4 regions of the Klebsiella electrica genome follow, and region 2 is predicted to be linked to each of the others. Evidence: predicted binding sites of a transcription regulator. Region 2 holds the regulator's gene; each other region holds the start of a gene.
What was found. Region 2 encodes LexA, which represses DNA repair genes until DNA is damaged. Its sites were predicted from a motif close to TNCTGTATGTACATACAGNA; they were not measured.
Positions count from the first base shown of each region.

Region 1: the regulator LexA is predicted to act here: its motif matches at 1,287-1,306, upstream of metR (HTH-type transcriptional regulator MetR).
Region 3: the regulator LexA is predicted to act here: its motif matches at 1,609-1,628, upstream of sulA (SOS-induced cell division inhibitor SulA).
Region 4: the regulator LexA is predicted to act here: its motif matches at 1,361-1,380, upstream of rmuC (DNA recombination protein RmuC).

Region 1 covers NZ_CP041247.1:5,060,063-5,067,969, forward strand. The annotation lists gene metE (5-methyltetrahydropteroyltriglutamate--homocysteine S-methyltransferase) at 1-1,104, opposite strand, end outside; gene metR (HTH-type transcriptional regulator MetR) at 1,338-2,291, shown strand; gene Electrica_RS24195 (carboxylate/amino acid/amine transporter) at 2,179-3,078, opposite strand; gene yigL (sugar/pyridoxal phosphate phosphatase YigL) at 3,167-3,967, opposite strand; gene pldB (lysophospholipase L2) at 4,034-5,026, opposite strand; gene rhtB (homoserine/homoserine lactone efflux protein) at 5,136-5,756, shown strand; gene rhtC (threonine export protein RhtC) at 5,802-6,422, opposite strand; gene recQ (ATP-dependent DNA helicase RecQ) at 6,505-7,907, opposite strand, start outside.
Region 2 covers NZ_CP041247.1:4,947,726-4,955,632, forward strand. The annotation lists gene dinF (MATE family efflux transporter DinF) at 1-812, opposite strand, end outside; gene lexA (transcriptional repressor LexA) at 881-1,489, opposite strand; gene Electrica_RS23685 (diacylglycerol kinase) at 1,709-2,077, opposite strand; gene plsB (glycerol-3-phosphate 1-O-acyltransferase PlsB) at 2,206-4,629, shown strand; gene ubiA (4-hydroxybenzoate octaprenyltransferase) at 4,697-5,566, opposite strand; gene ubiC (chorismate lyase) at 5,579-6,076, opposite strand; gene malM (maltose operon protein MalM) at 6,267-7,217, opposite strand; gene Electrica_RS23710 (maltoporin) at 7,325-7,907, opposite strand, start outside.
Region 3 covers NZ_CP041247.1:3,430,419-3,438,325, reverse strand. The annotation lists gene ompA (porin OmpA) at 1-726, opposite strand, end outside; gene sulA (SOS-induced cell division inhibitor SulA) at 1,079-1,588, opposite strand; gene Electrica_RS16510 (TfoX/Sxy family DNA transformation protein) at 2,048-2,671, shown strand; gene yccS (YccS family putative transporter) at 2,659-4,794, opposite strand; gene Electrica_RS16500 (YccF domain-containing protein) at 4,812-5,258, opposite strand; gene helD (DNA helicase IV) at 5,381-7,435, shown strand; gene mgsA (methylglyoxal synthase) at 7,464-7,907, opposite strand, start outside.
Region 4 covers NZ_CP041247.1:5,049,593-5,057,499, reverse strand. The annotation lists gene Electrica_RS24175 (dienelactone hydrolase family protein) at 1-256, opposite strand, end outside; gene udp (uridine phosphorylase) at 523-1,284, shown strand; gene rmuC (DNA recombination protein RmuC) at 1,424-2,872, shown strand; gene ubiE (bifunctional demethylmenaquinone methyltransferase/2-methoxy-6-polyprenyl-1,4-benzoquinol methylase UbiE) at 2,939-3,694, shown strand; gene ubiJ (ubiquinone biosynthesis protein UbiJ) at 3,708-4,313, shown strand; gene ubiB (ubiquinone biosynthesis regulatory protein kinase UbiB) at 4,310-5,950, shown strand; gene tatA (Sec-independent protein translocase subunit TatA) at 6,082-6,333, shown strand; gene tatB (Sec-independent protein translocase protein TatB) at 6,337-6,879, shown strand; gene tatC (Sec-independent protein translocase subunit TatC) at 6,882-7,655, shown strand; gene tatD (3'-5' ssDNA/RNA exonuclease TatD) at 7,683-7,907, shown strand, end outside.

The sequences.
Region 1 (7,907 bases), 110 kb from region 2:
CGTATCGCCGCTGTTTAGCGCATCGCGCAGCAGGGCCAGCTCGGCACATTTTTGCAGGGCGAAGGCGAACCAGCTTTTCACTTCCGCATCGAGGCGGGTTTCCACGCTCAGATCGATCGGGCTATGCAGCAGAGAACAGGAAGAGGCAACCCACAATTCGCGCTTACCGACGATATCTTTAATTTGCGCATACTTCTCCGTCAGGTCGGCGCGCCAGACGTTGCGGCCATTGATCAGGCCCGCAGAGAGCAGCCAGTCGGCTGGCAGACGCTGGTGCAGATCGGCCACATTATCTTTACCGTGAACCAGGTCAACATGCAGGCCCTGTACCGGCAGCGCGGTGATGGTGTCGAGGTTAGCGGTGATGCCTTCAAAGTAGGTGGTCAGCAGCAGCTTAACCTGACCTGCGAGCGCGTCATACGCTGGTTTAAACGCATCCAGCCACGCCTGCGGCAGCTCCAGCACCAGAGCCGGCTCGTCAATCTGCACCCACTCGATACCGCGTTTTGCCAGCTCTGCCAGCACCTGCAGATAAACCGGCAGAATGTCGTTCAGCAGACTCAGGCGGTCAAACTGTTCTCCTTTTACTTTGCCGAGCCACAGATAAGTCACCGGTCCCAGCAGGACGGGTTTAATCTTATGACCCAGCGCCAGCGCTTCGTCCACTTCATCCAGCAGCTGGGTCCAGGTCAGCTTAAACTGCTGGCCTTTGGTGAACTCTGGCACCATGTAGTGGTAGTTGGTGTTAAACCATTTGGTCATTTCTGCCGCTGCCGCCGGTTCGCCGGTCGGCGCACGGCCGCGGCCAATGCGGAACAGGGTATCGATATCAACCGAGCCATCTTTGTTCTGATGACGAGCCGGCACGTTACCCAGTAGCAGGCTGGTGGTCAGAACATGGTCGTACCAGGCGAAATCGCCCACCGGCAGCAGGTCAACGCCCGCTTGCTGCTGCTGCCCCCAGTGGCGGGCGCGCAGCTCGCGGCCCACCGCCAGCAGTTCTTCGCGGGTCGAGTTACCCGCCCAGTAGCTCTCTTGCGCTTTTTTCAACTCCCGACGCAGGCCAACGCGGGGGAAACCGAGGGTGTGATTAATAATTGTCATTTTTAAGACCTCATAATTTTTTAATCCGAAGGATTTCGGATTTAGGGAAGGCGGCAAACTTGATCATTCCCGGGAGCTTACTCATGTAAGTGACCGGGGTGAGCAAGCGCAGCCAACGCACCATAAATTCGAAAGACACAGGATTTAGCCATCCAGATGTTTACACATCCATAATTGACAGGTACTGTATATTCCTCAAGCGCAAATTATTCATGCCGAAGTGAAGGACTTTCATGATCGAAATTAAACACCTGAAAACGCTACAGGCGTTGCGGAACAGCGGGTCTCTGGCAGGCGCTGCGGCAGCACTGCATCAAACCCAGTCCGCCTTGTCTCACCAGTTCAGCGATCTGGAACAGCGCCTTGGCTTCCGCTTGTTTGTACGTAAAAGTCAGCCTCTGCGCTTCACGCCGCAGGGGGAGATCCTGCTGCAACTGGCAAACCAGGTTCTGCCGCAAATCAGCCGTGCGTTGCAGGACTGCCACGAGCCGCAGCAAACCCGCCTGCGCATCGCTATCGAGTGTCATAGCTGTATTCAATGGCTGACTCCGGCGCTGGAGAGTTTCCGCGCCCGCTGGCCGCACGTCGAAGTGGATTTCCAGTCTGGCGTCACCTTTGACCCGCAGCCCGCCCTGCAGCAAAGTGAGCTGGACCTGGTCATGACGTCCGATATCCTGCCGCGTAGCGGCCTGCACTATTCGCCAATGTTTGATTATGAAGTCCGTCTGGTGCTGGCGCCGGAGCATCCGCTGGCGGCGAAAACGCGCATCGCGCCGGAAGATCTGGCGTCGGAACTGCTGTTGATTTATCCGGTTCAACGCAGTCGCCTGGATATCTGGCGCCACTTCCTGCAGCCGGCCGGTATCAGCCCGCAGCTCAAAAGCGTTGATAATACCCTGCTGTTAATCCAGATGGTCGCCGCGCGGATGGGCATCGCTGCCCTGCCGCACTGGGTGGTGGAAAGTTTTGAGCGCCAGGGTCTGGTGGTCACCAAAACCCTGGGCGAAGGACTGTGGAGCCGATTGTACGCCGCGGTACGCGACGGCGAACAGCGTCAGCCGGTCACCGAAGCGTTTATTCGCTCAGCGCGGAATCACGCTTGCGATCATTTGCCCTTTGTCCGGAGTGCGGAGCGACCCAACGGCGATGGACCCACAGTGAGGCCAGGATCACCAGAGCCCCTGTAATAAAGCTCGGCCAGTGGGGCTGCTCCTGCCAGATGGCAAGGTTAACCAGCAGCCCGGCTGGCACGTGCACGTTATTCATGATGCCCAGCGTGCCGGCATCCACCTGCGTGGCCCCGTAGTTCCACATAAAGTAGCCCAGCCCCGACGCCGCCACGCCCAGCCAGACCAGCACGCCCCACTGTAGGGTGGTGGTTGGCAACCGCTGCGGATTGCCCAGCATAAACCAGGCCGCTACCGCCACCAGGAAAGCCCCCATATAGAACCACGCAAAGGCGTTGTGCTGCGGCATCGGACGCAACTCCATCAGGCGCTTATAGCCCACCATGCCGATAGCAAAACTGAGGTTCGACAGCTGAACCAGCAGCAGCCCGGTCCAGAAATGATCGCTCACTTTGTCATAGCGAATAATCGCCGCGCCCAGTACCGCCAGTCCCGCGCTCAGCAGATATCCCCAGCGGAGCTTGCGTCCGCTCAGCAAATCGTAAATCAGCGTGATATAAAGCGGCGTAAAAACGGTAAACAGCAGGAATTCAGAAACCGTCAGGTACACATAGGCGCGGAATGCCAGCAAGTACATGATGCCAAGCTGCATCGCGCCGACCAGCATGTAGAGCACGATAGTACGCGGCGATTGCCCGCGGGTACGCAGAAACGGCAGGAACACCAGCGCCGCCAGCCCCACGCGCATGAGCACGGAAAAGTAGCTATCAACGCTACCTGCCAGGTATTCGCCTATCAGGCTAAAGGAAAAAGCCCACAGGATAGTGGTAATAATCAGTAGCGCCACAATGAATGTCTCTCAGGAAGAAGTGCACTCATTGTAGCGAAGAGTCAGGTTGACAACTGGTCGGTAAACAAACAGTCGTCAATCTTTATCAGGCGAGATAGAGCTTACGCAAATAGTGCGGCACCGCATCGTCAGCGTTGCTGCCGATCACCTCCAGATCCGGATGCAGGTCTTTCAGCCGCTGGTGAGCATTCTGCATGATGCAGCCTTTGCCCGCCATCGACAGCATTTCTGCGTCGTTCATGCCATCGCCGAAAGCGATGCAGTCTTGCAGGCGATAGCCCAGCATTTTAGCAACCGCTTCCAGCGCATGCCCCTTCGACACGCCCCCGGCCATCACTTCCAGGCAGGTCAGCGTGGAGAAGCTGACGTTCACGCGATCGCCCCAGCGGGCGTTGATCGCCTGCTCCAGCGGCAGCAGATGCTCATGATCTTCGCAAGTGAAAAATACTTTGCTGATCCCGTCCGGATCAAGCTCGCCCGCTTCGTAGAGCTTGTAGTTGAACACGGCTTCTTTGAAAAAACGCATCTCTTCCGGGCGATGACGGTTCATATACCACTCGTCTTCGCGGTAGACGTTGGTCACCACTTTCGGGTCATTGCGCATCATTTCAAACAGATCGGCTGCGATGTCGCGGTCAAGGTTATGGGCAAAGATCTGTTTTCCCTCGCCGTCGTGTACGCGCGCGCCGTTGGAGGTGATCATGTAGGATTGAATGCCGAGATTATCGCGAATCTGACCGACATCAATGTAATGACGGCCGGTTGCGAAGACAAAATCGATCCCGCGCGCGGTCAGCAGCTGCAGCGTCTCTTTTGCGTAGGGAGTTAAGTAGTGATCGGGGGAAAGCAGCGTGCCATCTAAGTCAGACGCAACAACCTGGTACATAAAAATTTTAACCTCTAAGCAGAGCGACGAGCGTTTCGCCGGATTAAGAGCCAGGCCCATCAGGCTCTAATTATGTCGACCAAAAAAATCGACGATGGCATTCAGCGCGACTGAGCGCATAGCGTCCTTTTCAAAAAGGATCTCATGGTATGCCCCTTCGATGACAAGCGGCTTATTACCTTCGCAGGGCCGACCTGCCGCGGCACGGAGTGCGCAGTAGCGTTCGTGCATGCGGTTATCGACCACACGTTCTTCTTCTGCCTGCAATAACAATGTGGGAGTGGTGTCTTTCTCTACGCCCGCCAGCGCTTCTTCCCCGGCGAGGATCCCCTCGCGCACCCAGTGGTAGGTTGGCCCGCCGACGCGTAGCTGCGGTTCATCGGCATAGAAGCGCAGATTACGGCGATAGCGTTGGCGACTGTGCGTCAGCACGTTGACCGAAAAAGGCAGCGCCCGCCAGCGACCGGTACCCAGCGCATACTCTTCACGAATGCGCTGATGGCCCTCAGCCCAATCGAGAATATGGCGCACCATCCAGTCCGGGAAACGCATCACGATCCCAAACATGGGCGCGCACAGCGCAATGGCGTCGCAATGTTGTTGGTGGCGCTGCAAAAACAGCGTCGCGATGGCGCCCCCCATCGAATGCGCAAGGATAAACCGTTTTCGCCAGTGGCCGGGGGCAACTTCCTGCTGCCAGAGCGCGGCCAGATCGTCGACATAATCGCTAAAGCGCACTACGTGGCCGCGATGGCTGTCGGTCAATATTCGCCCGGATCGCCCCTGACCGCGATGGTCGATAATCATCACGTCAAAACCGCTGTGGAAAAGATCGTAAGCCAGCTCGGCATATTTAACGTAGCTTTCAATACGCCCCGGACAGATGACCACGACCCGGTCGTTATCTTTGGCGCAAAAGCGAACAAAACGGACCGGGACATCGTCTACGCCCCTGAATTCCGCCTCTTCCCGCTGATGCCAGAAATCGGTGAGCGGCCCCATCGTAAAAGCCGCAAACGCGTTTTCTCGTGTATCCCAATCCTTTTGCTGCCGAAACATCGGGCTTACACCCCTGTTAACCACTGAAAATCGTTTTTTTATCGCGTATCACACAATGCTTACGCAATAGCGTATTGTGGCATAAAAACAGACAATCAGGGAGTTTCTCATGACGTTCGAGTGGTGGTTCGCCTATCTGCTGACATCCATTATCCTCAGCCTGTCGCCGGGTTCCGGGGCCATCAATACCATGACGACCTCGATCAACCACGGCTACCGCGGCGCGGCGGCCTCGATTGCCGGATTACAAACCGGGCTGGCGATTCATATCATCCTCGTTGGTATCGGCCTGGGAACGCTGTTTTCCCGCTCGGTGCTGGCCTTTGAAGTGCTGAAGTGGGCCGGGGCGGCTTACCTTATCTGGCTGGGGATTCAGCAGTGGCGCGCGGCGGGATCGCTCAATCTTAATACCCTGGCAAAGGCGCAAACGCGCGGAAAACTGTTCCAGCGCGCGGTTTTCGTCAACCTGACCAACCCGAAAAGCATTGTCTTTCTCGCGGCCCTGTTCCCGCAGTTTATCGTGCCGCATCAACCGCAGGTCATGCAGTATCTGGTACTCGGCGTCACCACTATCGTGGTGGATATCATCGTGATGATTGGCTACGCGACGCTGGCGCAGCGTATTGCCGCGTGGATTAAGGGGCCGAAACAGATGAAGGCGTTGAACAAAATCTTCGGATCGTTGTTTATGCTGGTAGGCGCGCTGTTGGCTTCCGCACGCCATGCCTGACGGGAGAGGCCCGGTTTGCCTTAAGCAAACCGGGAAAATCCGCGCTTAGCGCGAAATGATCAGATGGATGCCGAAGCCGGCAAACAGCGTACCGGCAATGCCGTCGATCCATTTTGCCATCCGCTGGTAACCACGACGCATGGCCGGTAAGGCGAACAGGCTGGCCACGATGGTAAACCAGACCAGCGTTTCCAGAACGATCAGCAGGAAAATCCCCCAGCGCTCGCCCGTGCCGACGCTATCGCCGACAAACAGTGAGAAGACAGAACCAAAATAGATAATCGCTTTAGGGTTGGCGAGGTTGGTCAGCAGCCCTTTGAGGAAGCTGCGCCCGCTGCGGGCCAGCTCGACCTGCGGCTCCGCCGCCGGCGCATCGCTTTTCTTCAGCGCACCGCGCAGCATCTGATAGCCCATCCAGCACAGGTATAAGCCGCCACCGACCATGATAATGGTATGCAGCCAGGCCATTTTCTCGATAATCAGGTGCAGGCCAAGCAGCGCGACGCCCGCCCAGACCATCACGCCACAGGTAATCCCCAGCACGCCCATTATCGCCTCTTTACGAGAACGGCTAACGGCGGTCTGAGAAACAAAGAAAAAGTCCGGACCTGGACTCATCAGCGCAATGATATGCACCAGCGCGACGGTGAGGAAAAGCATCAGCATGATTGAACCCTAATCTATCGGTAATATTTAGCAGGAATATAGTGCAGACCGAAACTATCCTGACACTTTTTCACCCGGCTGACTACTCATCTTCACCATCAATGTGCGCGCGGATCAGCGCCATAAACTCTTTGCCGAAACGCTCCAGTTTTCGCGTACCGACGCCGTTCACGCTCAGCATCTCACCGGCGGTTATCGGCGACTGTTCGGCCATTTCGATCAGCGTCGCGTCGTTAAAGACGACGTACGGCGGGATATTTTCCTCATCGGCAATCGCTTTACGCAACTTGCGCAGCTTGGCGAACAGCTTGCGGTCATAATTGCCGCCGAAGGATTTTTGCATCGCCTTCGGCTTCAACGCCACGATACGCGGAACGGCGAGCTGCAGCGGAACCTCGCCACGCAGCACTGGACGTGCGGCTTCGGTCAGCTGTAGCGCCGAATGCTGGGCGATATTTTGCGTGACCAGGCCAAGATGAATCAGCTGACGAATCACGCTGACCCAGTGTTCATGGCTCTGTTCCCGACCGATGCCGTAGACCGGCAGCTTGTCATGCGCCATCTCGCGGATACGCTGATTATTGGCCCCGCGCAGGACCTCCACCACGTAGCCCATACCGAAGCGTTGGTTCACGCGGTAAATGGTCGAGAGCGCCTTACGCGCGTCCATTAACCCGTCATACTGTTTTGGCGGATCGAGGCAGATATCGCAGTTGCCGCACGCTTCCTGGCGCCCTTCGCCAAAATAGTTGAGCAGCACCAGACGGCGACAGGTTTGCGCTTCGGCAAACGCGCCCATTGCGTTCAGCTTGTGGCGTTCAATGTCCTGCAGCGGCCCGGCGGGCTTCTCCTCCAGACAGCGACGCAGCCACGCCATGTCGGCCGGATCGTAAAACAGCATCGCTTCCGCCGGCAGACCATCGCGCCCGGCGCGACCGGTTTCCTGGTAGTAGGATTCAATATTACGGGGAATGTCGAAGTGCACCACGAAGCGGACGTTGGGTTTATTGATCCCCATGCCGAAAGCGACCGTGGCCACCACGATTTGCAGATCGTCGCGCTGGAATTTCTCCTGCACATCCGCACGAATGTCATTCTCCAGCCCGGCATGATAGGCCGCCGCGCTGATTCCGCGGCTTTGCAGACGGGCGGCGGTATCTTCCACTTTCGAACGGCTGTTGCAGTAGATAATGCCCGATTTGCCGCGCTGGTCCTGCACGTAGCGCATCAGCTGATCGAGCGGTTTAAACTTCTCCATCAGCATGTAGCGGATATTCGGGCGGTCGAAGCTGCTGACCTGAATCAGCGGGTCGTTCAGCCCCAGCAGACGCACGATATCCCGGCGGGTGGTGTCATCGGCGGTGGCGGTTAACGCCATAAACGGAATCTGCGGCACGCGCTGGCGCAGTTGGCCCAGGGCGGCATATTCCGGACGGAAATCATGCCCCCACTGGGAAATACAGTGCGCTTCATCCACCGCCACCA
Region 2 (7,907 bases):
AGCGCGTTGACGGCGACTACCTCACCGCCAAGGCGGGCGCCGAAGACGGTCACCGCGCCAAAGCAGAGCTGGAGCAGCAGAGAGCGCAGCATGATGTCGCGATTGAGCGCCAGCAAGCGGCGCAGGTCGCCGCGCCACGCGTGCCGGAGCAGGGCAAATGACACGCCGCGCAGCGCCAGCACGCGCCTTGCCATCAGCAGCCCGATGATCAAGGTGACATATTCGGCGCTCACCGTCGCCAGCGCAGCGCCCTGCACGTTCATCTGCAGGCCCATCACCAGCCACAGGTCGAGTACGATATTCAGCAGATTGCCGACGATCAGCAAAATCACCGGCGCCCGGGCATACTGCACGCCCAACAGCCAACCGAGCAGCACCAGGTTTGCCAGCGATGCCGGCGCGCTCAGCCAGCGGATGTCGAGAAAGCGCCGCGCCTGCTCCAGCACCGCGTCATTGCCGCCAACAATATGCAACGCCAGATCGATAAGCGGGGTACGGAAAAGTACAATCAGCAGGCCGGCGCCTGTTGCCAGCCCCAGCGGCTGCACCAGCGCCCGCGCCAGGCGCAGAGGATCTTTTGCGCCAAAGGCCTGCGCCGTCAGCCCGGTGGTGCTCATCCGCAGGAAAAGCAGCAGCATGAAGAGAAAGCTGGTGGCCGTCGCGCCGACCGCGACACCGCCGAGGTAAACCGGGCTGTCGAGATGGCCAATCACGGCAGTATCCACCAGTCCCAGCAGCGGAACGGTGATATTGGAGAAAATCATGGGTAGCGCCAGGCGCCACAGGGCCTTATCAGCGGCGTTAAAGAACATGAGAAAGCGCCTGAGCGGAAGGAGACTGCGCAGCATCATGCATCAGACGATGCTGCGTGGGGAAAGCGTTACAGCCACTCACCGTTGCGAATCACGCCAACGGCCAGCCCTTCGATAGTGAAGTTTTGCTCGCGTAGATTCACCACGATAGGGGAAAATTCGCTGTTTTCTGGCAGGAGTTCGACGATGTTACCCTGTTTTTTAAGACGCTTAACGGTCACCTCTTCGTCAATGCGCGCCACAACAACCTGACCGTTGCGTACATCCTGAGTTTTATGGACCGCCAGCAGATCGCCATCGAGAATCCCGATATCTTTCATTGACATGCCGCTAACCCGCAGCAAAAAGTCAGCGTTCGGTTTGAACATCGCCGGATCGACCTGGAAGTGGCCTTCGATATGCTGCTGGGCCAGCAGCGGCTCACCGGCCGCCACGCGGCCAATCAACGGCAGGCCAGGTTCTTCTTCCGTCAGCAGGCGAATCCCCCGGGAGGCGCCGGAGATAATCTCGATCGCGCCCTTACGCGCCAGCGCTTTCAGGTGTTCTTCCGCCGCGTTTGGAGAACGGAACCCCAAGCGCTGAGCAATTTCCGCACGCGTCGGCGGCATGCCCGTCTGGCTGATGTGATCCCGAATGAGATCAAACACCTCTTGCTGCCTGGTCGTTAACGCTTTCATCCCGCCCCCTGGGTGTATATACAGTTATGCTGTGAGTATATACAGCTAACGGTGATTTTGGAATCAAATTTCACACAAAAATCAGGAGATTCTTTCCATTTTGTGTCCCCGATAGCTCACTGCGCCACGGGGGCTTGCCGCCGTCCGGGCAAAAGCCTATCGGGGTCGCCCGCTCGCCGGGAAGACATAGCGAAGCGGGACATCTCGCAAAATGGCCGCTTAGTGGTAGCGGGCCCATAGTAAGAGGCACCAGGTGGTAAGCGCGATCACGATGGCCAGCAGCACCGCCGCGGAGCCCATATCTTTCGCCCGACCGGACAGCTCATGATGTTCCGGGCCAATACGGTCCACCACCGCCTCAATCGCGCTATTAAGAATTTCGACTATCATCACTATCAGGACCGAGCCTATCAGCAGCACACGCGTGACGGCGTCCACGTCCAGCCAGAAGGCGATCGCCACGGCAACAATGGCGGCGACGCCTTCTTGCCGAAATGCGGCCTCATTTATCCATGCCGCACGGAACCCTTTCCAGGAATAACCTGCCGCTTTAATGATTCGGGTTAACCCAGTGGTATTATTGGCCATTAAAAGAACCTTTTATGTAAATGACGTCAATGAGTGTACGCGTTTGCCGCGTGGCAACGGAAATTTTGCGCACTTTCTGTTATTCTTGCCGCGCATTTGCATGATTAACCAGAGGCTTCACATCGTTTATGTCCGGCTGGCAACGAATTTACTATAAATTACTGAATTTACCATTACGGGTGCTGGTAAAAAGCAAGTCTATTCCCGCAGAACCTGCTCAGGAATTAGGGCTGGATACCTCGCGTCCTATCATGTACGTCCTGCCTTATAATTCAAAGGCGGACCTGCTGACCCTGCGCGCCCAGTGCCTGGAGCACGATTTACCCGATCCGCTTGAACCGCTGGAAATCGACGGCGCGCTGCTGCCGCGCTACGTATTTATCCACGGCGGTCCGCGCGTCTTTACCTACTACGCGCCGAAAGAAGAGTCGATAAAGCTGTTCCACGACTACCTGGATCTGCACCGCAACCACCCCGACCTGGATGTGCAAATGGTGCCGGTGTCGGTGATGTTTGGTCGTGCGCCGGGGCGTGAAAAAGGCGAAGTTAACCCGCCGCTGCGCATGCTGAATGGCATCCAGAAGTTCTTCGCTGTGCTGTGGCTGGGACGTGACAGCTTTGTCCGTTTCTCGCCGCCGGTTTCTCTGCGCCGAATGGCCACCGAACACGGCACCGACAAAATTATCGCCCAGAAGCTGGCCCGCGTCGCACGTATGCACTTCGCCCGCCAGCGTCTGGCCGCCGTCGGCCCGCGCCTGCCGGCGCGTCAGGATCTGTTCAATAAGCTGCTGGCGTCGAAAGCTATCGCCCGCGCGGTGGAAGATGAAGCGCGCAGTAAGAAAATCTCCCATGAGAAGGCGCAGCAAAACGCCATCGCGCTGATGGAAGAGATCGCCGCCAACTTCTCTTATGAGATGATTCGCCTGACCGACCGCGTTCTCGGTTTTACCTGGAACCGTCTGTATCAGGGGATCAACGTCCACAACGCCGAGCGCGTACGTCAGTTGGCCCATGAAGGGCACGAGATTGTCTACGTACCGTGCCATCGTAGCCATATGGACTACCTGCTGCTCTCCTACGTGCTGTATCACCAGGGGCTGGTGCCGCCGCATATTGCCGCCGGTATTAACCTCAACTTCTGGCCAGCAGGTCCCATTTTCCGCCGCGGCGGCGCATTCTTTATTCGCCGTACCTTTAAGGGCAATAAGCTCTACTCAACGGTGTTCCGCGAATATCTCGGCGAATTGTTCAGCCGGGGCTACTCCGTGGAGTACTTCGTTGAAGGGGGCCGTTCCCGTACCGGCCGTCTGCTGGATCCGAAGACCGGCACGCTGTCGATGACCATCCAGGCCATGCTGCGCGGCGGGACCCGTCCGATTACGCTGGTGCCTATCTACATCGGTTACGAGCACGTGATGGAAGTGGGCACCTATGCCAAAGAGCTGCGCGGCGCGACGAAAGAAAAAGAGAGTCTGCCGCAGATGCTGCGCGGCCTGAGCAAGCTGCGTAACCTCGGTCAGGGCTATGTTAACTTTGGCGAACCGCTGCCGCTGATGACTTACCTGAACCAGCATGTTCCGGAGTGGCGCGAGTCTATCGATCCGATCGAAGCCGTTCGCCCGTCCTGGCTGACGCCGACGGTCAACAACATTGCTTCCGATCTGATGGTGCGCATCAACAACGCCGGCGCGGCCAACGCCATGAACCTGTGCTGCACCGCGCTGCTGGCCTCCCGTCAGCGCTCGTTGACCCGCGAACAGCTGACGCAACAGCTGGAGTGCTACCTCGATCTGCTGCGCAACGTGCCGTACTCTCCGGATGCGACCACGCCGGCGGCTTCCGCCAGCGAGCTGATTGACCACGCGCTGAAGATGAATAAGTTCGAGGTCGAGAAAGACACTATCGGCGATATCATCATTCTGCCGCGCGAGCAGGCGGTCCTGATGACCTACTACCGCAACAATATCGCCCATATGCTGATGCTGCCGTCGCTGCTGGCGGCGATTATTACCCAGCATCGTCGTATCTCCCGCGCGGAAGTGCTGCGTCACGTTGAGATGTTCTATCCGCTGCTGAAGGCCGAGCTGTTCCTGCGCTGGGAAAAAGCCGAGCTGGCTGGCGTCCTCGATGCCCTGGTGGCGGAAATGCAGCGCCAGGGACTGATTGTCCTGAACGATGATGCCATCAGCATCAATCCGTCCCACTCCCGTTCCCTGCAACTGCTGGCCGCAGGCGCGCGTGAAACGCTCCAGCGCTATGCCATTACCTTCTGGCTGCTGAGCGCGAACCCGTCTATCAACCGCAGTTCGCTGGAGAAAGAGAGCCGCACGGTGGCGCAGCGCCTGTCGGTGCTGCACGGTATCAACGCGCCGGAATTCTTCGATAAAGCGGTATTCAGTACCTTAGTGCTGACGCTGCGCGATGAGGGTTATATCAGCGACACCGGCGATGCTGAGCCGGCAGAGACGCTGAAGGTCTATCAGATGCTGGCCGATCTGATTACGTCGGATGTGCGCTTGACGATTGAAAGCGTCACGCAGGATGAAGCGTAACGGCTGAGACGGACTTACCTCTCCCCCGGCCCGGCATTTGCGCCGCGAGCCGGGGGAAAGGAAGGAACTACTGCAGATAGCTCATCGCCAGACCGAGAAACACCACCAGTCCGACGTAGTTATTATTTAAAAACGCTTTAAAGCAGTCGTCACGTTCGCGACGGAAAATCAGCTTCTGCTGCCAGAAAAACAGTCCTGCGGCGATAAACAGCGACCAGTAATATTCCCAGTGCAGCCCGTTCAGCCAGCCGATGGCGGCCAATAGTATCAGCACCCCAATCTGCAACATACCGATAATGGTACGGTCATGTTCGCCGAACAGGATCGCCGTTGATTTAATCCCGATTTTAACGTCATCGTCCCTGTCGACCATCGCGTACTGGGTATCGTAAGCCACCGCCCACAAAATATTGGCGAGAAACATCAGCCAGCAGCTTAACGGCAACGCTTCACTCACCGCGGAGAAGGCCATCGGAATAGACCAGCCAAACGCCGCCCCCAGCACCACCTGCGGCAGATGGGTGTAGCGCTTCATGAATGGATAGACCCACGCCAGCGCCAGCGCGGCCACCGACAGCAGAATGGTCATGGTGTTGAGGGTCAGCACCAGCAGGAACGAGAGCAGCACCAGCACGACAAACAGCACCCGGGCCTCTTTCTCCGTCACCTCCCCGCTCGGCAGCGGACGACGCGCGGTGCGCTTGACGTGGCCGTCAAATTTGCGGTCGGCATAATCGTTGACCACGCAGCCGGCGGCGCGCATCAGCCACACTCCGGCGACAAAAACGGCCAGAATCCACAGCGGCGGAACACCCGGCGTCGCCACCCATAGCGCCCACAGCGTCGGCCACAGCAGCAGCAGCGCGCCGATCGGTTTGTCAGTACGCATCAGGCGATGAAACGCCAACAGCTTATTCTGCGTCAGACTCCACTCCATTTTCTCTTCCTCTTAATACAGCGGCGATGCAGGCAGAAACAGTTCTGTCAGCAGCAGCGGTTTACCGCTCAGCCGCAGGCGGGAACGACGCCCCCAAAGCTCTGCATAACGCCCAATTTCAATAAAGTCACGGGTTAACGTCGACGAGGTGAACAAATAACGGCCCAGCGGCGTCTGCCCAAGCTGCTGCAGCGCCAGTTCGGGACCGCTCAGCGTCGATTCCGGCACGATAGTTCGCCCGGCCAGCCAGGGTTCATCATCGGCGCAGAGAATGATTTCCCGCAGCCAGTAGCGCGCTTCATCTGGCAGCAACGCTTCTTCACCGACCAGCGCTTCGCGTCCGACAAAATCTTCGTTGACCAGCATAACGCTAACCTTTTTCCCTTGTTGCTCAAAGCGTTTGGTCATTGAGTCTTCCAGCAACAGCCAGTCGCGCAGCGAGGGTTCCAGCGGGGGCATAGCGGCAAAATAGCGCAGCGCACGCAGTTGCGTAAGCGCAGGATGTGACATGCCTGATTCTCCGTTACATAACGTAGCAGCTATTGTATCGCAGAATAAGGTCATCAGGGCGGGCAAAGCGTCAAGATACGATCATCGACGTAACAGCCATGTAACAGCCGCCGCCGCACGATAAAAAAAGGCGCGTCCAGACGGACGCACCTAAAGGCTGTGCCTAAACATCAGCATTGTGGGGAGACGATCACCCCTTGCCTTTTACACTGCTGATAAAGGTGGAACGAGCAGATTTCGAGCCAAGGCGCTCAGCTTCGTTCATCAGTTTGAGGGCTTTATCGATATCACCTTTCGCAACAGCCTGCTTGATGCCGTTGTTAAAGTAAGTTTCGGTATCATCCAGCATCGGTTCGCTCTTCGCCGCCGGCGCTGGCGCCGCAACAGGAGCAACAACCGGCGCGGCGGCTGGCGCGCTATAGACCGGCGCCGCCGTATTGCCGACGGTCACCGGCCCCGGACCGGAGGAGCCGAACAGCGGCCCCACCAGCACGCTGGAACCTGATGAGGTTTTCACTTTCAGGCCCAACGAGCCTTCAGTGGTATGTCTGGCGATCGGATCCGGAATATCCGGCACCGCATTACCGGTCCCTTTGGCGTAGGCCTTCGCCGGATCGATTAATTTAGTGGTCTGCTGCAAATCCTGCGGGGTAGTAAAGACCAGCACATAGATTTTTTGCTGACCTAAAGCCGGAGTCAGGCGCATCACCCCTTCCAGGCGATCCGAGCTCATCACGCCCGGCTCCAGATAGGTGAAATAACTGCTCGGGAAGAACGCCGATGGCGTCATATTCTGGTCAAGAATCAGCACGTTTGGCGCATAAACGCTGGTTTGCTTATTCACTTCACTGGTCAGGGTCAGGGTCAACTCACCGATATTCGCCGGGACGCTGTAGGCCGCCACAGGGCCGACGATGCCGGGGATATTCAGCGACTGCCCTGCCGTCGCTAACGTCGTGGTTTGCGTTTTCGATTGGTCGACCGGCGTCCAGGTTAGCTGTTGCAACGCGGAAGCAGGAATGGTCGGTGCGGCAGAGGTATTCTGCGGCACGAAATTCACATCAGCAAAACTGACTGCGGGTACGCTGGCCAGCAGGCCGGCGGACAGGCAGAGGGCAACGAGACTTTTCTTCATTTTCATTGTTATCACCTCAATTCCGATGGCCAAGCGGTAGCCAGGCAATAGCCCGCTGAGCCGAAGACAGAGGGGCTTGCGCCCCTCTTTTGGTCATCACACGTCAGGTTGGATTACCACCAGATTTCCATCTGGGCACCGAAGGTCCACTCGTCGCTGTCGCCACGGCTGAAGGTCTTCGCAGAAGTGTCGTTGTACGCCACGCCGGAGGTGTAGCCCGCGCCGGAATCACCGTTCGCGTAGCCCCATTTATCATCCCACTTGGCGTAGGTGGCGAACAGACGAATCGCCGGACGGGACCAGATGCTGTCGCCCGCCTGCCACTGTTGCGCCAGGGTAATTTTGTACTGGTTGTTGCTGTCGCCGGTTTTCTGCGACTTCACGTTGTCGTAGCCCACTTCCAGCAGGGTGCTCATGATCGGCGTCCATTTGTACATAGGACGCACGCCGACGGTCCACCATTTGGTGCCGTTGTTGTTGTCCAGGTTGACATCCTGGTACATCGCCACGTACATCATGTCCCAATCGTCAGCCAGAGAGACTGCGCCGTGGTCAAGCACGCGCCACATGGAACCGTCGTTGTTGATGCTGCCGCCCTGCGGAACGCCTTTACCGTTAGAGGTCATCGCGTCGGTGGCGTACTGCAGCACAAACTTGTTGTAACCTTTCAGGATGCTCTGGGTGTGTTCAGCGGTG
Region 3 (7,907 bases), 1.5 Mb from region 2:
TTTCAGGGTAGCTTTATTGAAGTTGAACAGAACGTCAGACTTCAGAGTGAAGTGCTTAGTCGTCACTTCCGGAGCCGGAGCCGGAGCTGGTGCAACAACCGGAGCCGGTGCTTCATCCTGACCGAAACGGTAAGAAACACCCAGGCTCAGCATGCCGTTGTCAGGACGAGTACCAACGGTACCTGCGTCACCGATGTTGTTAACCCACTGGTATTCCAGACGGGTAGCGATGTCACGAGTCACAGCCCACTCTAAACCACCAGCAAATACCGGGGATACGCCAGTGTCGTGTTCGCTGCGGGAAACGCCGGTAGAAGCGTAGTTACCTTTAGAATCTGCACGCCAGACCATACCACCCAGACGGGTGTAGATGTCCAGATCGTCAGTGATCGGGTAACCCAGTTTAGCAGTCAGCTGAACGCCCTGAGCTTTGAAAGCGCCGTTGTCTACGCTGCCTTTATAAGCCATACGGCCCAGCCAGTCGTAACCCATTTCAAAACCGAGGTACGGGTTAACCTGATAACCACCGAACGCACCAGCGCCCAGCTGATCGTTACGGGTCGGGCCATTGTTGTTCTGGAAACCGTTACCGTAGAAACCGGTATCGTGATACTGGGACCAGCCCAGTTTACCACCTGCATACCAGGTGTTATCTTTCGGTGCGGCCTGCGCTACGGTAGCGAAGCCAGCCAGTGCCACTGCAATCGCGATAGCTGTCTTTTTCATTTTTTGCGCCTCATTATCATCCAAAATTCGCCATGAAGTTACAAAAGACCTCACGGTTAAATCCTTCACCCGGGGCGTGACTTGTTGTTAACTATGCTGATACATGCAGCGTAAGCCGATCACCCCTGGCGATGTAAAGTCTACAACTTAGTTCGAAACTTACAAGTGTGAACTCCGTCAGGCATATGAAAAAAAAGGGTTGTGTACACAACATTTAACAAATATGGTTGATTTTCAATCAGCGGATAAAGCCGCGAAACCGCATCAGACAGGCATTCCGCTACAAATCACCCTTTTTCGAAAAGGGTATTGCTGTAAGCAAAAAAAATTCCAGGATTAATCCTAATTTGGCTTAATGGTACAAATTAGAGTGAATTTTTAGCCCGCTGAGTTGTCTCCCTGCCTGGTTCGTATTTCCAACCGGCCGCATGATAAACCCCATTGCGTGACCCTCTTGCGCGGCGATAACCAGGCGTTCATGCTCTTCCGCCGTCAGCTCATCGGCCAGCCAGCCAATCACCACGCTGTAATTCCCTGTGCGCAGCGCACGGATCATCGATTCGACGGTATTGTAAGGGGAGAGCTGATTAATCTGCATAACCTTCGACAGCGGTAATCCGGAAGACTGAACCCATTCGCGACTCAATTTCTGCTTCGGCGTCAGCCAGAGCTGCCAGCGAGACTGCTGGCCGAGTTGCTGCAATAAAGGTAGCAGCAGTAATTGCGTCATCATCGGTTGATCTTCACGGTAGACAATTTCACTGATCAGCCCGCTGGCCGGTTGTTCGGCGACGTCATGTGAGGGGCGACGTACTGAAGCAGAAGTCAGTGATGAACGATTTGCGTAAGCTGAAGTAAACATAGTCTATCCCGCCTGTGGGTTGCTGTATGAATATACAGTATATCCGACAGGGGAAAAGATCAACCTCATTTATCACTTCGTTGGTTGAAAATTGTACATGGTTTTTGTCAATTCCGCGCCAGACCGTTCTGGTGGGGAGTGAGGAAGATCGATTTTTATCGCCAATCGTCACGGCGGCAGCCGTGCGCCAGGTTCATAGGTCGAATCACATCGCGCAGATTTGCCACGTGGATAGCCAAACTATTCACCAGCATTTCAGTAAGCAGGGCTGGCGTATTTATTACTTATATATTGAGTATTTTCGCCCGACTGTTTTCTGAAAGCACCTCGCAAAACGATGATTAAATCTTGAACAGCGTCAAAATCATCTTGCTGCAATATACGAAGTCACTTACTTTCTATATTAACGGATCCGTTCACAAATAATCTTCTATTTACATGATTAACAAAGGAATAATCATGAAGAAAATTTCATCTTTACGGTTCCATCAATTCCAGGAATGTTTATCTCCACTCGGTAAAATAAGCTGTCGCCCGCTCTTTGGCGGCTATAGCCTTGCCATCGACGATACCGTTTTTGCTATGGTCGCCGAGGGCGAAATCTATCTTAAAATTTGTGAGCAGAGCGCGGAATATCGTGTGGTGCATGCCACCCCTCTTTTGACGATGCGGAAAAATGGTCGCCCGGTCTTGCTGAAATATTATCAGGTTGACGAGACTCTCTGGCGTGATAGCAAAACGCTTTTCAATCTATCGGCGTCCTCATTACAAAGCGCACGTAATGAAAAGCGACGACAACGCGCTTCCGGAAGATTAAAAGATCTCCCGAATATCAGTTTTCATATGGAACTGCTGCTAATTAACGCGGGGGTGAGCGATGAAAAAATGCTGCGTCAGTTTGGTGCGGAGAAAGTCTGGCTGAAATTGCGGGAGTCGAACAAAGCGCTCACGTTGAATGTTCTCTATGCGCTGGAAGGGGCGATTGCCGGAGTGCATTCCGCAGCGCTCCCGACGCAGCGGCGTCAGGAGCTTAAGGTATGGGCCGGCACCCAGCACAAAAAAATCGATGCTTACTCGGGTTGAACCGCAACCTGCTTTTGCAATCTGCAGATTTCCGGCAACAGCGCCAGCAGCAGACCAATTTGCTGAAGCACCAGCGGTTCTTTGCTGTCTGCCCGGGGCTCAAGGTGTTGGATCCGGGTCTGCAAACTATTAAGCGCCTGCTGCACCCGCTGTTCGTCGGCGGGCGTGTGGTGCAGCGCATCATCAACGTAGCAGACGGCATCATCAAGCAGGGCCAGAATTTCCGCAGTCGTGAGTTTTTCCCGGTGCGCGCCGAGCGCGGAAATATAGCTGGTAAAGGTATGGTTCAGGCACAGTAAACGGAATGCCGTTTCGCGCATGGCTGCGTTTGCCCGCGGTTCCGTCGACAGGTTCGACACCACAGAAGCCAGTTCACCATCCCGACTATGGGCATCGCGACGGGCAACGCGATAGGCCAGGCGGTTATCGCGCCCCTGGTGATACTGTTCGAGAATGGCATCAAGGTAGCGACAGTTGGCGTTGATAGCCTGATCCAGAACTCGTGGCAGGTTGCGGAACTTCCAGTCTGGCCAGATAAAACTCACGGCCGCCCAGGCGATAGCACAGCCAATCAGGGTATCGAAAATACGCGGTAGCGCGACCTCGAAACCTTCGCCTAGCAGGTTAAAGCACAGCAGAACCAGCAGGGTGATGAACATGGTCGCGTGGGCATACTGGACGTTGCGAAAAGCGAAGAACAGCACGCCGGTCAGGACAATGAGCAAGAGTTGGCCTTCAACCGATGGCACAAGCAGTAATAGCGGCAGGCCGATGGCCACCCCGATCAGGGTACCGATAATCCTCAGCGCGAGCCGATGGCGGGTGGCGTTATAGTTTGGTTGGCAGACAAACAGGCTGGTCAGCAGTATCCAGTAGCCGTGGTTTAACCCGGTAAGCTGGATAAACGCATAGCCGGTACAGAGCACCAACGACATTCTTACCGCATGGCGGAACAGCGCCGATTCTGGCGACATATTGCGGCGCAGCCGCAGCCAAATATCGCTGAAATTGTTCAGACCATCGTCCGCGAGCAGGTTTTCGGTCGCGCTGTTCACCGGGGCGCTGGTTTGCGCCGACTCAATTGTCGCCAGCTGCGCGTCAATCGCGCGGAGATTATTCAGCAGAAAGCCCAGCGCTTTCATCTGTTCTGCCGGCGCGCCGCTGGCGCGTACGCGATCGAGGGCGGCGTCAAGGTGCATAAATGCCCGCTCGAAATGGGCATCGTGCTGGTAAGGTTCGCGTAAAAGAATTGCGCGCGATAGTTTCTGGCATGCCTGCGCCTGCATCGACAGCATGCGCTGGAAGCGGAACATCACATCGCTATAGCGGAAATGATCGCGCAGCGTTTGGTACTGAATGTGCGATGAGCTGGCGCGTTCGTGAATATCCTGAGCCACAAAATAGTATTGCAACGTGCGGCGGGTGCCGCGCTGGCCGCGGTCGCCGCGCAGACGCGTCAGCAGAGAGACCTTGGTCTGATTGAGCGTCGTCACCAGTTGACCATTGGCAATGGCTAAATCATAGAGCGGTGCCTGGCTCTCATCCTCAATATCCGGGTCGAACAGGCGGGATTTAAGTTCCAGGTAATGCGCCAGCTGCTCATAGCTGCGCGCAAGATTATCCTGCAGAGGACGGATCGGGAAAATCAGGTGTCCGCAGAGCGTCAGCAGGTTGTACCAGACCGCACCGGTCAGCAGAAAAAACGGCTGCAGATACCAGCGATCGTAGAGCGTTACGCCCAGCATGGTATAAATGGCGATCAACAAGGCGCCAAATGCGATAGTGGCGTAACGCTGTCCCAGACCGCCGAGCAAAATAAATCCGGTGGTCGATACGGTTAACCCCAGCGCAAACAGCCAGGGCCAGGGGAACAGCAGCTCCACCGAGGCGGAAGCAATAAAGAAACACACTAGCGTGATGGCCAGGTTGCGCAACCGGCCAGCCAGACGATCGTCGAGGTCGGTCAATGCTGCGGCCACCACGCCCAGCGTCAGGGGAATGGTCAGTTTGATTTCGCCAAGCCACCATGGAACGGCGGTTGTGCCGCAGAGTGCGATAAAAATCCTGGCGTTGTACAGCCAGGCGCTGTTCCATGTATAACGGCGTAGCAAGGGGCTAAGCATGGTCGTGTTCCGTCCGGTTACTGAAAGCGACGACGCGCATTCGCTTCACGCGCTGCACGAGCCGTTTCGACAGAAACCACTCTACGTCCCACCGGCCATAATGCAATAGCGGCAATTTTAAAATTGGCAATACCGACCGGGATGCCGATGATAGTCAGGCATTGGGCGATACCGCTGAAAATATGCATCAGGCACAGCCACCAGCCGAAAAAGAGAAACCACAAAATATTCAGAATCGTGCCGCCGGCATTCAGCAGGCTATTTTTGCCTTGCGGTTCAAGTTCATCGACATGAATAGCTTCATTACCGTAAGGCAGCAAGGAGAGACGGGTAATTTCCCAGCATGAGCGGGTTAATGGCAGGGTGAAGATCAGGATGATGCTGACCAGCGTTGCCAGCAGCCATCCCAGCGTGGTGGCGAAACCGCCAAGGATAAAGTTCAAAATATTCAGAATGGTACGCATAAACCCTCAGTTCAGTCCTGGAGATAATAAGACCTGACCATTGTAACGTTTTTTACGCTGGAGCACCTGGTCGCTGGCGGTTAAACTTAAAAACATCCAACCTGATTGAAATTCGGCATGATATGGAACTTAAAGCGACAACATTGGGCAAACGTATGGCACAGCACCCCTACGACCGGGTGCAATTGCTTAACGCGGGAGTAAAAGTTTCGGGTGATAACCATGAGTATCTTATCCCTTTCAATCAGTTATTGTCAGTTCAATGTAAGCGCGGCCTGGTCTGGGGTGAGCTGGAGTTCGTTTTACCGGACAGCAAAGTTGTGCGTTTACACGGTACCGAGTGGAATGAAACGCAGCGTTTTTATCATCATCTGAATACCCTCTGGCAGCAGTGGAGCGTGGAAATGAGCGACATTGCCGCCGGTGTTCTCCGCCAGCAGCTGGAGGAGGTCGCCCGCGCCAGTGCGGAGGGTAAGTGGCTGACCCGGCAGCAGGTGACTGACATTCAGGTGAAGATTCGCCGCGCCTTGACCGGCCTGCCGATGCCGACCAGCCGCCTTGACGCTTTCGACAACTGCCGTGAGCTGTGGCGGCAGTGCCAGGGCTGGCTGGCCAATACGGAAGAGGCCCGGCAGGTACATAATCAGGCTTTTACGGCATCGATGCTCGAGCAGTATCGCGGATTTTTTGCCAGCGTCGAAACCTCGCCACTGAATCCCGCGCAGGCGCGGGCGGTGGTCAACGGCGAGCGCGCTTTGCTGGTGCTGGCCGGTGCCGGAAGCGGCAAAACCTCCGTGCTGGTGGCGCGAGCCGGATGGTTATTAACGCGGGGAGAAGCCGCCGCCGATCAGATTCTGCTGCTGGCATTTGGCCGCCAGGCGGCGCAGGAAATGGATGAACGTATTCGTGAGCGGCTGGGCTCAGAAGAGATAGCGGCGCGTACCTTTCACTCTCTGGCATTACATATTATTCAGCAAGGCAGCAAAAAAGTGCCGACCATCAGCGAGCTGGAGAGCGACAGCGCGGCTCGTCAGACGCTGCTGCTGCAAAACTGGCGCCAGCAGTGTCAGGAGAAAAAAGCGCAGGCTAAGGGATGGCGGCAATGGCTGGAAGAAGAGATGGACTGGCAGGTGCCGGATGGCGAATTCTGGCAGGATAAAAAAATTCAGCGGCGAATGGCCAGTCGCCTCGATCGCTGGGTGAGCCTGATGCGAATGCACGGCGGATCGCAGGCGGAGATGATCGCCGGCGCGCCGGAAGAGGTGCGCGACCTGTTCGGCAAGCGCGTTAAGCTGATGGCGCCGCTGTTGAAGGCATGGAAAACGGCGCTGAAAGACGAGGGCGCGGTCGATTTTTCCGGGCTGATACACCAGGCGATTAATATTCTGGACAAAGGGCGCTTCGTCAGCCCGTGGAAACATATTCTGGTCGACGAGTTTCAGGATATCTCGCCGCAGCGCGCCGCCTTGCTGGCTGCGCTGCGGCGACAGAACACGCAGACGACGTTATTCGCCGTTGGTGATGACTGGCAGGCTATCTATCGCTTTAGCGGGGCACAGCTCTCTTTGACCACCGCATTTAATCACTATTTTGGCGAAGGCGATTGCTGCGCGCTGGATACCACCTACCGGTTTAACGGGCGTATTGGTGAAGTAGCGAACGGCTTTATACAACAAAATCCGCATCAGCTGAGCAAACCATTGAACAGCCTGACGGCCGGAGACAAGAAAGCCGTGACGCTGCTGGCGGACGATAAGCTCGACGATCTCCTCGATAAGCTCAGCGGCTATGCGAAACCGGAGCAGCGGATTTTATTGCTGGCGCGCTATCATCATTTGAAACCCGAGGCGCTGGAAAAAGCGGCGACGCGCTGGCCGCATCTGCAGCTCGATTTTATGACCATTCATGCCAGTAAGGGCCAGCAGGCGGATTATGTTATTGTGCTGGGGCTGCAGGATGGCGATGATGCGTTTCCGGCCCCGGCGCGTGAATCCATTATGGAGCAGGCGCTGCTGCCGCAGCCGGAGGATTTTCCGGATGCGGAAGAGCGGCGGTTGCTCTATGTCGCTATCACGCGCGCGCGGCTTCGCGTCTGGTTATTGTTCAACAAAGCGCGGCCTTCGCCGTTTGTCGGCATGTTAGAAGAATTGGCTGTGCCGGTGGCGAGAAAACCGTAAGTGCCGGCGGGTGGGCCGCCGGCCGGAATTACTTCAGACGGTCGGCGAGGTAACGTTGATAATCCGGGATCAGAATATCGAGAGGTTCGCCGAAGGTCGGCGACAGAATGATAAAGTCGGCCGTTGAGGCATTGGTGGCGACAGGGATGTTCCACACCGTCGCCAGGCGCAGCAGCGCCTTGACGTCCGGGTCATGCGGTACGGCGTTGAGCGGATCCCAGAAGAAAATCAGCACATCGATTTTACCTTCCGCGATTAGCGCGCCGACCTGCTGATCGCCACCCATCGGTCCGCTCAGCATCGCGTTAACCTCCAGCCCGGTTGCGCGGGAGATAAGGTTACCGGTAGTGCCGGTTGCATAGAGTTCATGCTGGGCCAGCAGCGTCTGGTGGCGCGCAACCCATTTCATCAGCATATCTTTACAGTGATCGTGAGCAACCAGCGCGATATGTTTGCGTGCGGGTAACGTACG
Region 4 (7,907 bases), 100 kb from region 2:
CCAGATACCCCTCCTGCGCCAGGCGGCGGCAAATGTCGCGGATATGTTCATGGACGCCGAAAATTTCCTGAACAACGATAACGACCGGGAGCAGGCCATCGGCATTCTTCGGACGAGCATGATACGCCGGCATGTGCTCTCCCTGGGTGGGGATCGACGTTTCGCCTGTGGTGATGCTCTCCTCCGAGGTATGAACGGCGGTAGAAGCGTGTGGTGTGGCTGCAGGCGCAAAGCCAGGTTGCTTGGTTGTGGTCATGGTATTCTCCGTACCCTTATTTATTAGCGCATCGATAACTATAGACGCTATCGACCGGACGTTAACAAAGCACAGTGCCTGAAACAGGCTATCTTTTGTTCAGACCCGCTGAATATAACTTGTTAATGTGACGACTATCACTTTTTGATGGAAAATCATTGCAATGATTTTTGTTCATGGTGATTTTTGTCACAAAATTAAGCAAATAGCTTCTGTACAGTACCGTTTTGCTTCTGCTGATAATTCGACCCACAGAGGAGTTTTTTATGTCTAAGTCTGATGTTTTTCATCTCGGCCTCACCAAAAACGATTTACAAGGGGCTACGCTGGCTATCGTCCCTGGCGATCCGGAGCGTGTGGAAAAGATCGCCGCGCTGATGGATAAGCCGGTCAAACTGGCATCTCATCGCGAATTTACTTCCTGGCGTGCTGAACTGGATGGCAAGTCGGTCATTGTCTGCTCTACCGGTATCGGCGGCCCGTCAACGTCCATTGCCGTTGAAGAACTGGCGCAACTGGGGATTCGGACCTTCCTGCGTATCGGCACCACCGGTGCTATCCAGCCACACATTAACGTTGGCGACGTGCTGGTCACCACCGCATCCGTACGTCTCGACGGCGCGAGTCTGCACTTTGCGCCGATGGAATACCCGGCGGTGGCTGACTTTGCCTGCACCACTGCGCTGGTGGAAGCGGCAAAATCGATCGGGGCGACCACCCATATCGGCGTGACCGCATCGTCTGACACCTTCTACCCAGGCCAGGAGCGCTACGACACCTTCTCCGGTCGCGTGGTCAGCCGTTTTAAAGGTTCTATGGAAGAGTGGCAGTCCATGGGAGTCATGAACTACGAGATGGAGTCAGCGACCCTGCTGACCATGTGCGCCAGCCAGGGGCTGCGTGCCGGGATGGTCGCCGGAGTTATCGTCAACCGTACCCAGCAGGAAATTCCGAACGCGGAAACCATGAAGCAAACCGAAAGCCACGCGGTAAAAATCGTCGTGGAAGCGGCTCGCCGCCTGCTGTAATTCCTCGCTTCTCACCCCAGGGCCGGATCTTCCGGCCTTTGTTTTTTGCGCGGCGCCTCGCAGGAAATCGCTTTTAAACTGGACGTTTATACAGCACAATTCTATTTTTGTGTCGTAAGCTGTTGCCGCAGGGGGCGTTGTGGATATCTCGATTGTGATAAGTGCCGTTGTGGCGCTGGCCGTAGGGCTGGTCGCAGGATGGCTGGCGACTAAAGCCAAAGCTGACCAGGTGCGCGCCGATCTTATCGAGGAGCGTCGCGAACTGGATATCGAACTCAGCGCCGCGCGCCAGCAGCTGGTGCAGGAGGCCCACTGGCGCGATGAATGCGAGCTGCTGAATAACGAACTGCGCAGCCTGCGCGACATCAATAGCTCTCTGGAGGCCGATCTCCGCGAAGTCACCACCCGCCTTGAATCTACCCGGATACACGCCGAGGATAAAATTCGTCAGATGGCGAACAGCGAACAGCGTCTGAGCGAACAGTTTGAAAACCTCGCAAACCGCATTTTCGAACACAGCAACCGGCGCGTTGAGGAGCAGAACCGGCAGAGTTTGCATGGCCTGCTGACGCCGCTGCGTGAACAACTGGACGGTTTCCGCCGCCAGGTGCAGGACAGTTTTGGCCAGGAGGCGCGTGAGCGGCATACCCTGGCTCATGAGATCCGCAATCTGCAGCAGCTGAACGCGCAGATGGCGCAGGAGGCGTTGAACCTGACCCGGGCGTTGAAAGGGGATAACAAAACGCAGGGTAACTGGGGCGAAGTGGTGTTAACCCGCGTGCTGGAAGCTTCCGGGTTACGCGAAGGATATGAATACCAGACCCAGGTCAGTATCGAAACGGAAAGTCGTTCGCGCATGCAGCCCGATGTGATCGTCCGCCTGCCGCAGGGGAAGGACGTGGTCATTGATGCCAAAATGACGCTGGTTGCCTACGAACGCTATTTTAATGCCGAAGACGACTATACCCGCGAGGCGGCGCTGCAGGAGCATATCGCCTCGGTACGTAACCATATTCGCCTGCTCGGGCGTAAAGATTATCAGCAGCTGCCGGGCCTGCGTTCGCTCGACTATGTGCTGATGTTTATTCCCGTGGAGCCGGCTTTCCTGCTGGCTATCGACCGTCAGCCTGAGCTTATCAGCGAAGCGCTGAAGAACAACATTATGCTGGTCAGCCCGACGACGCTGCTGGTGGCGCTGCGCACGATTGCCAATCTCTGGCGCTATGAACATCAAAGTCGCAATGCGCAGAAAATCGCTGAGCGCGCAGGTCGGCTGTACGACAAAATGCGATTGTTCGTTGATGATATGTCCGCCATCGGGCAGAGCCTGGATAAAGCCCAGGATAACTATCGTCAGGCGATGAAAAAGCTGGCTTCCGGGCGCGGGAATCTGCTGGTACAGGCAGAAGCGTTCCGCGGTCTTGGCGTTGAAGTGAAGCGCGGGATTAATCCTGATTTAGTCGATCGGGCAACGGCTCATGACGATGAGTATCGTTCTGAAGAAGACCAAAAAGCGCTTGAAGATAACGAATTTACCGCCGATCCGGCCGATGAGGTGATGCCCGGCGAGCCCGCTACGCCGCGTTGAAGCGTATGGGAAATGCGCTGAATCTGTTACACTCGGTGAACATTTTCTTGATAAGCAGGCATTAAGATGGTTGAGGATTCACAAGAAACGACGCACTTTGGTTTTCAGACGGTAGCCAAAGAGCAGAAGGCGGACATGGTGGCGCATGTATTCCATTCTGTGGCCGCAAAATATGATGTTATGAATGATCTGATGTCGTTCGGGATTCATCGTTTGTGGAAGCGTTTCACCATCGATTGCAGCGGCGTGCGCCGTGGACAGACCGTTCTGGATCTGGCCGGCGGCACCGGCGACCTGACGGCGAAGTTCTCTCGCCTGGTGGGTGAAACGGGTCGCGTCATGCTGGCGGATATCAACGACTCCATGCTGAAAATGGGGCGCGAAAAGCTGCGCAACATCGGTATCGTCGGCAATGTTGAATACATCCAGGCTAACGCGGAAGCGCTGCCGTTTGCCGACAACACTTTTGACTGCATCACGATTTCGTTTGGTCTGCGTAACGTCACCGATAAAGACAAAGCGCTGCGTTCAATGTATCGCGTCCTGAAGCCGGGCGGTCGTCTGCTGGTGCTGGAGTTCTCGAAACCGATTATTGAGCCACTCAGCAAAGCCTATGACGCCTACTCTTTCCACGTGCTGCCGCGCGTAGGGGAACTGGTTGCCAAAGACGGTGAAAGCTATCGCTACCTGGCGGAGTCTATTCGCATGCACCCGAATCAGGAGACCCTGAAGGCCATGATGCAGGACGCCGGTTTTGAAAGCGTCGACTACTACAACCTGACGGCTGGTATCGTTGCGTTGCACCGCGGTTATAAGTTCTGACAGGGGGGATCGCATGCCTTTCAAACCACTGGTTACCGCTGGCATTGAAACCGCTCTCAACACCTTTCTCTGGCGCGACAAAGCGTTAAAACCTGCTCGCCAGCGTCTGCTGGGGAAGGTGCTGCGTGTTGAGCTGAAGGAGCTATCGACGCCGGTTGTGCTGGTCTTCGGCGAGCGTCAGGTGGATGTGCTGGGGGACTGGGAAGGCGATGCCGACTGTACCGTCATTACCCGCCTCAGCGTGCTGCCCCAACTGCGCAACCGTCAACAGCTCACCGCGCTTATTCGCAGCGGTGACCTGGAAGTGCAGGGCGATCTGCAGGTGGTGCAGAACACGGTGGCGCTATGTGACCTGGCGGAATTCGATCCGGCTGAACTGCTGGCGCCTTACACCGGCGATATCGTTGCGGAAGGGATCAGCAAGGTCTTTCGTTCCGGAGCGCGCTTTCTGCGGCACGGCGCCCGGCGTCAGCAGCGCTATGTCGCTGAGGCGCTGACCGAAGAGTGGCGTATGGCGCCAGGGCCGCTGGAAATGGCCTGGTTTGGCGAAGAAACCGCGGCTGTAGAACGCGCGCTTTCCGCACTGGAAAAACGGCTGGAAACGCTGGAGGGCAAATGACGCCAGGAGAATTACGGCGCCTGTATCTTATTATCCGCACCTTTTTGAGCTATGGGCTTGATGAGCTCATTCCCAAAATGCGTATCACGTTGCCGCTGCGTATCGGGCGGCGAATGCTGTTCTGGATGCCGAATCGTCATAAAAACCAACCCCTCGGTGAACGTCTGCGTCTTGCGCTGCAGGAGCTGGGGCCGGTGTGGATCAAGTTCGGCCAGATGCTCTCCACCCGCCGCGATCTGTTCCCGCCGCAAATTGCCGATCAGCTCGCGCTACTGCAGGATCGCGTGGCTCCCTTCGATGGTCGGCTGGCGAAACAGCAGATCGAACAGGCGATGGGCGGCCTCCCCGTAGAGGCCTGGTTTGACGATTTCTCGATTGAACCGCTGGCATCGGCTTCTATCGCGCAGGTCCATACCGCACGGCTGAAAGAGAACGGCAAAGAGGTCGTTATCAAGGTGATCCGCCCGGACATTGTGCCGGTGATTAAAGCGGACATGAAACTTATCTATCGTCTTGCGCGCTGGGTGCCGCGTTTACTGCCCGACGGTCGCCGCCTGCGCCCGCAGGAAGTGGTTCGCGAATACGAAAAAACGCTGCTGGACGAACTCAATCTGTTACGCGAATCGGCTAACGCCATTCAGCTGCGGCGTAACTTTGAAGACAGCCCGATGCTGTATGTACCGGAGGTCTACTCCGATTACTGTAGCGAAAACATGATGGTCATGGAGCGGATTTACGGGATCCCGGTTTCCGACGTGGAGGCGCTGGAGGCGCAGGGCACGAACATGAAGCTGCTGGCGGAACGCGGCGTGCAGGTCTTTTTCACCCAGGTGTTCCGCGACAGCTTCTTCCACGCGGATATGCATCCGGGCAATATTTTTGTCAGCTACAACCATCCGGAGAACCCCCAGTACATCGGGATTGACTGCGGCATCGTGGGGTCGCTGAACAAAGAGGATAAGCGCTACCTGGCGGAAAACTTCATCGCCTTCTTCAACCGCGACTATCGTAAAGTCGCCGAGCTGCACGTGGATTCCGGCTGGGTTCCTGCGGATACCAATGTTGAAGAGTTCGAGTTTGCTATTCGCACCGTTTGCGAACCGATCTTCGAGAAGCCGCTGGCTGAGATCTCGTTTGGCCATGTGCTGTTGAACCTGTTCAACACCGCCCGGCGCTTTAATATGGAAGTGCAGCCGCAGCTGGTGTTGCTGCAGAAGACATTACTTTACGTAGAAGGGGTAGGCCGCCAGCTCTATCCTCAGTTAGACTTGTGGAAAACGGCGAAACCTTTCCTTGAGTCGTGGATTAAAGATCAGGTCGGCATTCCGGCGCTGGTGCGTGCGTTTAAAGAAAAAGCGCCGTTCTGGATCGAAAGAATGCCCGAAATACCTGAACTGGTGTACCAGACTTTGCAGCAGAGCAAGCAGCTGCAGACCAGCGTGGATAGCATTGCGCGCGACTTCCAGGTGCGACATGTTCGCCAGGGGCAGTCCCGTTATCTGTTTGGTATAGGTGCGGTTCTGTTACTGAGTGGTACGCTGTTATTTATCCACCGCCCGGAATGGGGCATGATGCCAGGCTGGCTGATGGCCGCTGGCGCGGTGTCCTGGCTGATTGGCTGGCGGAAAACGCACTGATGGCAAGCGCCTTGATCGCAGCGCATTCGTTTTTGCGCGAAATCATGCGAGCGGCCTGACAGAGAGGCGGCCCGCGGGATGACGTGTATAATGCGTCCTAATAATTCATCATCTGTCATAGAGGAACGTGTATGGGTGGTATCAGTATTTGGCAGTTATTAATTGTCGTCGTCATTGTGGTTCTGCTTTTCGGGACGAAAAAGCTGAGCTCGCTGGGATCAGATTTGGGGGCATCGATCAAAGGCTTTAAAAAAGCCATGAGCGATGATGAAAAACCTGAAAATTCTGCTCCGGATGCAGATTTCACGGCGAAATCGATCGCCGATAAGCCGGATGATGCGAAAAAAGACGAGACAAAACGCCACGACAAAGAGCAGGTGTAATTCGTGTTCGATATCGGTTTTAGTGAACTACTGCTGGTGTTCGTCATTGGCCTCATTGTCCTGGGGCCACAGCGACTGCCTGTAGCGGTAAAAACGGTGGCCAGCTGGATTCGCACGTTACGATCGCTGGCGGCTACCGTACAAAATGAGATCACTCAGGAACTAAAACTGCAGGAGTTCCAGGAAAGCCTGAAGAAAGTGGAAAAGGCGAGCCTGGAGAACCTGACGCCGGAGCTGAAAGCGTCAATGGATGAGCTGCGTGAAGCCGCTGAATCGATGAAACGCTCTTATACCGCCCATGATCCTGAGAAAGCGAGCGACGAAGCAAACACGATTCATAACCCGGTAGTGAAGGGTAGTGAAGCGCAGCGCCAGAATATTACGCCGGCGACGGCTGAACATCAGGCCAGTGCGCCTGTGCATGCGCCGGAAGAGAGTGTTGCTGAAGCCTCCCCCGCTACGCAGCCGGAGCCTCTCCCGGCCGCCAAAGAAAAAGTGGCCGTCACCGCTTCCGATTCCTCCCCTGCATCGAGTGATAAACCGTAAAAATGGGCGTAGAAGATACTCAACCGCTAATTTCGCATTTGATTGAGCTGCGTAAGCGCCTGATCAATAGCATCATCGCGATACTGGTCATTTTTCTGGCGTTAGTGTACTTCGCCAACGACATCTATCAGCTGGTTTCCGCACCGCTTATCCGGCAGATGCCGGTGGGTGCAACGATGATCGCCACCGACGTGGCTTCCCCTTTCTTTACACCGATCAAACTGACCTTCATGGTCTCGGTGATTCTGTCGGTGCCGGTTATTCTTTACCAGGTCTGGGCGTTTGTTGCCCCGGCGTTGTATAAGCATGAGCGTCGGCTGGTGATGCCGCTGCTGGTTTCCAGTACGCTGCTGTTCTATATCGGTATGGCCTTTGCCTATTTTGTCGTTTTCCCGCTGGCGTTTGGCTTCCTGACGCACGCGGCGCCGGAGGGCGTGCAGGTCTCGACGGATATTCGCAGCTATCTCGATTTCGTCATGGCGTTGTTTATCGCCTTTGGCGTTTCGTTTGAAGTGCCGGTTGCGATCGTGCTGCTGTGCTGGATGGGCGTCACGACCCCGGACGATTTGCGTAAGAAGCGCCCGTACGTACTGGTGGGGGCATTCGTCGTCGGTATGCTGCTGACGCCACCGGATGTCTTCTCGCAAACGCTGCTGGCGATTCCGATGTACTGCTTGTTTGAGATTGGGGTTTTCTTCGCGCGTTTCTATACCGGAAAACGTCTGACGCGTGACGAGGATGCCGCCGCTGAAGAAGCGGGCAGCAAAGAAGAGTAACCAGCCGCCCGTCAGGGCGGTTGTCATATTGGAGAAGCGATGTTTGATATCGGCGTCAATCTGACCAGTCCACAGTTTTCCCGCGATCGCGATGAGGTCGTGGCACGCGCTCAGGCGGCGGGCGTGACCGGCATGCTGTTCACCGGGACTAACCTGCATGAAAGCGAGCAGGCCCGGCAGCTGGCACATCGCTATACCCGCTGCTGGTCAACCGCCGGTGTGCATCCGCATGACAGCAGCAGCTGGACGGCG